4 regions of the Marinomonas sp. THO17 genome follow, and region 4 is predicted to be linked to each of the others. Evidence: predicted binding sites of a transcription regulator. Region 4 holds the regulator's gene; each other region holds the start of a gene.
The links. Region 4 encodes sigma-54, which starts transcription at its own class of promoters, with help from an activator protein. Its sites were predicted from a motif close to TGGCACNNNNNTTGCTNT; they were not measured.
Positions count from the first base shown of each region.

Region 1 (2,206 bases), 1.7 Mb from region 4:
TAACGCCCACCTTCTTTAGGCAAATCCGCTGGCGCGAGATTAATGGTGACTCGACGTGTTGGAAATTCAAAATGACTGTTGATAATGGCGCTGCGGACTCTGTCTTTGGCTTCACGCACTGCCGCTTCAGGTAAGCCAACAATGTTAAGAGAGGGTAAACCATTGGAAATATGCGTTTCTACTGTTACTAAGGGAGACATCACGCCCACACGAGCACGACTGTATATGGTTGCTAAACTCATGATCACTCCTTGATCTAAGAATTATGGCACGCTGAATCATCCTTTTCGGCGTGTTGTGCGTATTTGAGTTAATCTATAGCTTTTTAACTCAATCACGTTTTAACTAGTGCTTTTTTATTCACTTTATTAATTACTATTTCTAGCCCATCATGAACAAAAATCAGATCAATCCAGACAAACTTTTATTGTCCAAATGGACTTCTCGCACACCTCAACAAAAAGAAAAACACTTTATTGTGACCGAGTTATTTCGAGACGAAAACGACCAAATACTCGAATGCTTGTTGGAAGCCGTCATCAATAAAAACCAATATCGCGTTGTTTGGCAAGAGCTTGCTAACATTGAGCAATGGCAGCAGGGTTGGAAATAGAGACCTTATTTTTCCTCTAACTCGGCTAGACGCGCTTCCAATAAAGCGAGTTTTTCACGATATCTCGCTAACATAGCAGCCTGCACTTCAAACTCTTCACGCGTCACCAAGTCCATCTTACTGAGGGTATTTTGCGCTACTTGATGAAGCTGCGCCTGAATTTCCTCTTTGGGCAATTTGCCTAACGTATCCGCAGCTTGCTCCAAACCAGTGCCTAATTGCTTTATAAATTGATCAATCATTATAGTATCGTCACTTAAAAGGGTGAATTTGTCATTAGTACTAAGTATAAAGCGGGAGTAACTGAGCAAACAAGAGACATTCTATGCATCGTAACTGTGCGTATGAACATGTTGATTGATCAAAAACCGACCAACATAAAGCAATACTCTCTCCCAAACGTACTGCATAGGTTTTTCATTTTCTGCATAATTAGCAATTAGATAGCCAATTCATACGCGGTAAATTCCTATCTCAATTCAACACGCGCACCGTTTTAACGCACCAAAAAGAAACCACTCACCAATATATAGCACTAATTCGACTCATTCATCGCCATTTTTAATTTCAAAAAGTCGACAAAATCCTTACAAAGCCCAGAAAGATAGGACTCCTTTAGATATGGCACACATATTGAATAAAAGACACCTACCTGCGAAATGACAATAAAACTGACTTTTAAAGGAGACAGTGGGTATGAAGCTTATTACTGCCATCATCAAGCCATTTAAACTCGATGATGTTCGAGAAGCGCTTTCTGAAATCGGTGTTCAAGGTATCACGGTAACAGAAGTAAAAGGGTTCGGACGTCAAAAAGGTCACACTGAACTGTACCGTGGTGCAGAGTACGTTGTGGACTTTCTACCTAAAGTAAAAATCGAGCTAGCCATTGCAGACGACATGACCGACCAAGTGGTTGAAGCTATTAGTGGTGCCGCAAACACTGGCAAAATCGGCGACGGTAAAATCTTTATCGTTAACCTTGAGCAAGCGGTTCGTATTCGTACCGGCGAAACAGGTGTAGAAGCCGTTTAATCACTGTTCGAATAATAAAAGCCTTTAGGGGGGCGAAACATGCAAGATCAAATTTTTCACTTACAATATGCCATGGACACCTTCTACTTCTTGGTGTGTGGCGCACTGGTTATGTGGATGGCAGCTGGGTTTGCCATGTTGGAAGCAGGTCTAGTACGTGCTAAAAACACCACAGAAATCCTTACCAAGAACGTCGCTTTGTTCGCGATCTCTTGTATCATGTACCTAGTATGTGGTTACTCAATCATGTACGGCGGCACTTGGTTCCTAACTGGCATTCAAGATGTTGACGTGGCTTCAACGCTAACTGACTTTGCTGGCCGTGACGGCGGTTTCGAAGGCGGTTCTATTTACTCTGGCGCTTCTGATTTCTTCTTCCAAGTGGTATTCGTAGCAACGGCGATGTCTATCGTCTCTGGTGCGGTTGCTGAGCGCATGAAATTATGGTCTTTCCTAATCTTCGCGGTAGTAATGACAGCTTTCATCTACCCAATGGAAGGTTCTTGGACTTGGGGTGGCAACGATGTATTCGGTATGTTCAACCTAGGCGACCTTGGT
Region 1 covers NZ_AP031575.1:1,896,762-1,898,967, forward strand. The annotation lists gene ABXS85_RS09065 (YifB family Mg chelatase-like AAA ATPase) at 1-242, opposite strand, end outside; gene ABXS85_RS09070 (TIGR02450 family Trp-rich protein) at 392-613, shown strand; gene ABXS85_RS09075 (accessory factor UbiK family protein) at 619-855, opposite strand; gene glnK (P-II family nitrogen regulator) at 1,310-1,648, shown strand; gene ABXS85_RS09085 (ammonium transporter) at 1,688-2,206, shown strand, end outside.
Region 1: glnK (P-II family nitrogen regulator) is a predicted target of sigma-54. The motif match lies at 1,236-1,253, and genes of this name have one in related genera.

Region 2 (2,206 bases), 1.1 Mb from region 4:
GAAGTGGAAGTTCACCACCACGAAGTAGCCACTTCTGGTCAAAATGAAATCGGTGTTAAGTTCAACACACTTGTTAAGAAAGCTGACGAAGTACAAGTATTGAAGTACTGTGTACATAATGTTGCTCACGCTTTCGGCAAAACAGCGACCTTCATGCCTAAACCAATCGTAGGTGATAACGGTTCTGGTATGCACGTTCACCAATCTTTCTGGAAAGACGGTGTAAACCAATTCTCTGGCGATCAGTACGCTGGTCTATCTGAGACAGCTTTATTCTACATTGGTGGTATCATCAAGCACGCTAAAGCAATCAATGCTTTTGCTAACGCTTCTACCAACTCTTACAAGCGTCTTGTTCCAGGTTTCGAAGCACCTGTAATGCTAGCTTACTCTGCTCGTAACCGTTCTGCTTCTATCCGTATTCCATACGTAGCAAGCCCGAAAGCAAAACGTATCGAAGCACGTTTCCCTGATCCAACTGCGAACCCATACCTAGCTTTCGCTGCTATGTTGATGGCTGGCCTTGACGGTATCAAAAACAAAATTCACCCTGGTGACGCTGCAGACAAAGACCTTTACGATCTTCCTGCTGAAGAAGCTGCTGCCATCCCAACCGTTGCTGGTAGCCTAGAAGAAGCGCTTCAGTGTCTATCTGATGACCGCGCATTCCTAACAGAAGGCGGTGTATTCTCTGATGAGATGATCGACGCTTACATCGATCTTAAGTCTGAAGAAGTTGAGCGTGTGAACATGACCACTCACCCAGTAGAGTTCGATCTTTACTACAGTGTTTAAGTCATACTAAACATCAAAAAAGCCCCGACACAGTTCGGGGCTTTTTTTTGCACTAAAAAAAACAACACTTTTTTCATGCGCTATAATAGTGCAAAACACTTTTCATAAAAAAATGAGACTCTTGAAAAACAAGCGCTTTTAATTTGCCCAATGTTGGTTCGTTTTTTGCAGTTAATTAAACGTCAGAAGAGAGGCGAATGCAGTGTACAACCTACTTATAGATCACTTATCAACTGCCGTTGTTGAGCTTAACAATACATTAGAAATCGAATATCTAAATCCAGCGGCGGAAATGCTTTTGGCAGTCAGTCGCCGTCGAATTTATGGCAATGATTTAAGTGCCGCATTCCGCGAAGGTGAAGAAAGCATTGAAGCACTTCATTCTGCCATTGAGTCCGGCCATCCTTTTACCAAACGTGAAGCTGAAATTGAGTGCAGCAATGGCAAAAAGCTCTTCTGTGACTATACAGTGACTCCGGTGATGGGCTCTTCAAACTTTACCGAAAGCCTGATTATTGAACTCTACCCAAGAGATCGAATGAAGCGTATTTCAAAAGAAGATGAGATCATTGCCAACCACGAAAGCAGCAAGGAGTTAGTGCGTGGTTTGGCTCATGAAATTAAAAACCCATTAGGTGGCATTCGTGGTGCAGCTCAGCTAATTAGTCGTGCCTTTAGCGATGAAGCTTTAAAAGATTATACTCAAGTCATCATTGAAGAATCGGATCGCCTGCGAGACTTAGTCGATCGATTACTTGGTCCACGTCAATTGCCCAAAAATAAAGCACTGAATATTCACAAAGTCATTGAACGGGTTCGACAATTGATTTCCGTCGAAACCGACAATCAAATTCATCTCATTCGCGACTATGATCCAAGTATCCCCGATCTTATCGGTGATGAATCACAGCTTATTCAGGCCTTACTTAATATTACCCGAAATGCCATGCAAGCACTGATGGCAGATGAAAACAATCAAGACAAAACCATTCACATTGTTACACGTACACTTCGTCAATTTACCATTGGTTCAAAGCGTCACCGCTTAGTATGTAAAATCAGTATAGTGGATAATGGCCCAGGCATTCCCGAGCACATTTTAAACACCCTATTTTATCCTATGGTCAGCGGCCGTGCCGATGGCACTGGACTTGGCCTTTCTATTGCACAATCTGTTATTAACCAACATCAAGGCATAGTGGAATGTAACAGTGAGCCAAAACACACAGAATTCAATATTTTGATTCCCATTGAGACGACAGTCCTAGAACAGGAGAAAGCGTTATGACAACTGAAGAAACCGTATGGATTGTCGACGATGACCGTTCCATTCGCTGGGTTCTAGAAAAAACCCTGGAACAAGAAGGCATTCAGTGCCGCTTGTTTGATTCCGCTGAAAACCTAGTACACA
Region 2 covers NZ_AP031575.1:3,046,225-3,048,430, reverse strand. The annotation lists gene glnA (glutamate--ammonia ligase) at 1-795, shown strand, start outside; gene glnL (nitrogen regulation protein NR(II)) at 998-2,083, shown strand; gene ntrC (nitrogen regulation protein NR(I)) at 2,080-2,206, shown strand, end outside.
Region 2: glnL (nitrogen regulation protein NR(II)) is a predicted target of sigma-54. The motif match lies at 950-967, and genes of this name have one in related genera.

Region 3 (2,206 bases), 880 kb from region 4:
GGTAATAATCCACGCTGTCTAGAAATACGTCGCTCAGAATTGGTCACAGTACCATTTTTTTCACTCCAGCCTGTGGCGGGCAACAAAACATCAGCCATCGCCGTAGTATCAGTATGCGCTTTGCAGTCGCTAACGATGACCAACTCACACTTTTCTAAGGCACGCCGCACCTGCGCGGTATCTGGCAAACTCACCATAGGATTGGTCGACATGATCCACACCACTTTGACCTTTCCAGCCTCCATAGCTTGAAATAAATCCACCGCTTTTAGTCCATTTTCGGTTGCCATATTAGGCGCCTGCCAAAATCGCTCAACAAGTTCAATGGCACCCGGTGTAGCAAAATCCATATGTGCAGCCAATTGATTGGCCAAACCACCAACCTCTCGTCCTCCCATGGCATTAGGCTGACCAGTAATGGAAAACGGCCCCGCCCCTTCTTTACCAATTCGACCTGTCGCCAGATGACAATTAATAATAGCGTTGCATTTATCCACACCGGAGGAAGATTGGTTGATTCCTTGAGAATAGAAGGTGACACTTTTGTCATTGTCCTTCCACCAACTGGCCAAGGTCACTAATTCTTCCGCGTTGATAGCGCAAAAATCGGCCGTAGCTAATAAGTTAGGAGTGGCTTTTTGAGCCTGCTGTAAGGTTTCATGAAAACCTGAGGTATGCTGATCAATAAAACCTGAATCAAGCAAGCCTTCTTGTTCGGAAAAGCTTAATAGATAAGAAAAAATTGCCGCATCCGAACCGGGTTTAATAGCAAGATGTAAATCGGCAATGTCACAAGTTGCAGTTCTTCTAGGGTCAATCACCACCACTTTCATGTGCGGACGAGCTTGCTTGGCAGCAGCAATGCGCTGGTACAAAATAGGATGTGTCCATGCTGCGTTAGATCCCACCATGATCAATAAATCGCAACTTTCTAAATCCTCGTAATTACAAGGCACAGTATCTGAACCTAAAGAGCGTTTGTACGCCACCACGGCTGAGGCCATGCATAAACGAGAATTGGTGTCCACATTTGCAGTGCCAATAAAGCCTTTCGCAAGCTTATTGGCAACATAATAATCTTCCGTCAAAATTTGACCAGACAAATAAAACGCAAACGCATCTGGGCCATGTTCAGCGACGACCTGCTGAATCTTATTACTAATGGTGTCTATGGCCTCTTGCCATGGAACATCTTTGCCAAATACCTTGGGGTTGAGCAATCTGTCTTCACTGCCCAGGGTTTGTGCCAAACTACTGCCTTTCACGCAAAGATGACCAAAGTTCGCAGGGTGATCTTGATCCCCTGATACTGGTGGAAAAGCATCTGACTGGTTTGCAGGCAGAGTCAGGTTCACACCACAGCCTACGCCGCAATATGGACAAGTTGTTTTCTGGGTGCGCTCTGCCATAACCTTTCCTTTCGTTTTCATGAGGCAAATTTTTCAACAAAAAAAGCCCAACCACTGTATTCAGCGGTTGGGCTTCGTTGCCTTTTGTAATATCTGATTGCTTTGTAAGTAAACCAGCGTTGGTTCAAGGTGCATCAGTTGGTTTTATTAGTAGCAAATAACAGGCCAAGTTTTTGAGCTGTTTTTAACGCTTCTCAATCCGATTTTTATCGATTTTCATCCATAAAAGCACCACAAAAGTGCGATGTTATTTTTTGCTAACCAAATTGGATCATGAAACAGCGACGAACACCTTGCCTTGCTCCAGTTTGGCTTGCCAAGTCGGGATAGATAAACCTTCTTCTTCAAGACACCTACCAGACTGTAATTCAAAATGCTGTTTGTACAATGGACTGGCCACCGTCCACTCTTCCTTTAGATTCGCCAACAAACCACGGGAAAGCACATTGGCTTTACCAATTGGGTCCCAGTTACTAATAGCAAACACTTGTTGTTTCGCCTCAGGCACATAAAACAAAGCAATTTGTTGACCGTCTAGCATGGCGGCAATGCCAGCGCCTTCAATCAAATCTTGCTGTTCACACATCAATTTCCACTGCATTGTCACGGTTAACCTGCCTTAGCAATCAGTTGCTGTTTTTCTGCTTCGGTCGCAGGGCGAATTTGATTACGCTCTTCAACAAACACCACGTTTTCATCCCCGCCTTCATAGTTGACGAACTGACGGAAATTTTTCAGTGCTTGCTCGTCTTCTAGTGTTGTTTTCCATTCACATTGGAAGGTATCCACCACGTGCT
Region 3 covers NZ_AP031575.1:1,076,579-1,078,784, forward strand. The annotation lists gene ABXS85_RS05070 (nitrate reductase) at 1-1,409, opposite strand, end outside; gene nirD (nitrite reductase small subunit NirD) at 1,681-2,010, opposite strand; gene nirB (nitrite reductase large subunit NirB) at 2,019-2,206, opposite strand, start outside.
Region 3: ABXS85_RS05070 (nitrate reductase) is a predicted target of sigma-54. The motif match lies at 1,560-1,577, and genes of this name have one in related genera.

Region 4 (2,206 bases):
TCAACATCACTCATATTCGTAAAAATTTAGGCATGGCCCTTTCTGGTGGCGAACGGCGTAGAGTTGAAATTGCACGTGCTTTGGCAATGAATCCTAAATTCATATTATTAGACGAACCTTTCGCAGGGGTTGATCCAATTTCTGTAGGCGATATAAAGCTGATTATTAAACATTTACAAGACAACGGCATTGGCGTTTTAATTACCGACCACAATGTAAGGGAAACGCTGGATATTTGTGACAAAGCTTACATTGTAGGCAATGGTTACATCATAGCTTCTGGTGATGCCAGTGAAGTAATTAACAACGAACAAGTAAAAAAAGTCTATTTAGGCGACGACTTCCGCCTGTAACCCCTTATCATTGTTGTAGAAAGGGAGTAGTATGCATAACTCGTTCCAATTATTTATTAAATCAGACAGAGTTGCTCCATGAAGCAGTCTTTACAGCTAAAGCTCGGTCAACAATTAACCATGACCCCGCAGTTGCAACAAGCCATTCGCTTGCTGCAACTTTCGACATTGGATTTAAAACAAGAAATTCATGAATTCCTTGAATCCAATCCTTTGCTGGAATTAGATGACGACGACTTAACCGCCATCGACTTACCAGCCAGCATTGAATCTAAAGTCGAAAACGATACAAGCAAAGAAAAGGCAAACAGTGAGTCAGCCGAAGAAGCCCGATTAGAATCAGAATGGACGGAAAGTATCCCAGAAGAGTTGTCAATTGATAGCAACTGGGATGATACCTATCAAAGCTCAGCCGCAGTAAGCGATGTGACTAGCTTCGATAATGAAATGGACTTTGAGAGTCGTAATGCTCCAGCAGAGAGTATTCAAGACCATTTAATTTGGCAGCTCAATCTTACTCACATGTCAGACCGTGACTTGGAGATTGCTTACGCGATTGTTGATTGCGTTCAGCCTGACGGTTATCTGAGCATGCCATTAGAAGACATTCTAGAATCTCTCACAGGTGATCTAGAAGACCTTGAACTGGATGAAATCCAAGCTGTTCAGCACAGATTACAACGCTTTGATCCGGTCGGCGTATGCTCTATTGATTTACGGGATTGTCTGCTAGTGCAATTAGAAGCTTTCCAAGACCACCCTTTATTCAGAAGCACACAAAACTTGATCAGCCATTATTTAAATCTGCTAGGCAGTCGAGATTTTGTGCAGTTAAGCCGTAAAACCAAGCTTAAAGACGAAGCGCTTAAAGAAGTTATTCACCTTATCCAACAACTCAATCCGCGCCCAGGTTCCGCCATTGATGAAGACGACACGGATTATGTCATACCAGATGTGTCAGTTAAAAAGCGTAACGGCATTTGGCAAGTCGAATTGAATAATGACGCTTTACCGCCGATCAAGATTAACGAAACCTATTCTGCGATGGCCAACACGGCCTCTACAGCAGAAGATGTAAGCTACATCAAAAATTCCTTACAAGAAGCTAAATGGTTTATGAAGAGTTTACAAAGTCGTAATGAAACTCTGCTAAAAGTAGCCAGCTGTATTGTGAGTCGCCAGATTGATTTCTTCGAACTTGGCGAAGAAGCCATGAAACCTATGGTATTACATGATGTTGCCGAAGAAGTAGGCATGCATGAATCAACTATTTCTCGTGTCACTACACAAAAATACATGCATACACCAAAAGGCATTTTTGAATTGAAATACTTCTTTTCAAGCCATGTTAATACTGCGTCAGGCGGTGAATGTTCTTCTACCGCCATACGCGCTATGATTAAAAAATTGGTTGCTGATGAACCTGCTAAGAAACCACTTAGTGATAATAAATTAGCAACCATCTTGGCGGACCAAGGCATTCAAGTAGCAAGACGCACCGTTGCCAAATATCGTGAGGCGATGAATATACCGCCTTCCAATGAACGAAAAAGATTGATTTAACAGGTATTAAGTATCATGCCATTAAATTCACTATTAAAAGCCGATCTGGTGCTTGCTAAACAAGACATTGTTAGTAAAAAACGGGTTCTTGAAAGTTTGGCGGAGATCACTTCTAACCGCCTACACTGTGATAATGAAGCTGTCTATGACGCCTTGTTGGCACGTGAAAAATTAGGTAGCACCGGCATAGGCAATGGCATTGCCATCCCGCATTGCCGTCTAGAATCTGCCAATCGTACGGCCGTTGTTGTTATGTCACTACAAAGCCCCATTGACTTTGACTCTGTCGA
Region 4 covers NZ_AP031575.1:199,969-202,174, reverse strand. The annotation lists gene lptB (LPS export ABC transporter ATP-binding protein) at 1-353, shown strand, start outside; gene ABXS85_RS00875 (RNA polymerase factor sigma-54) at 432-1,916, shown strand; gene ptsN (PTS IIA-like nitrogen regulatory protein PtsN) at 1,932-2,206, shown strand, end outside.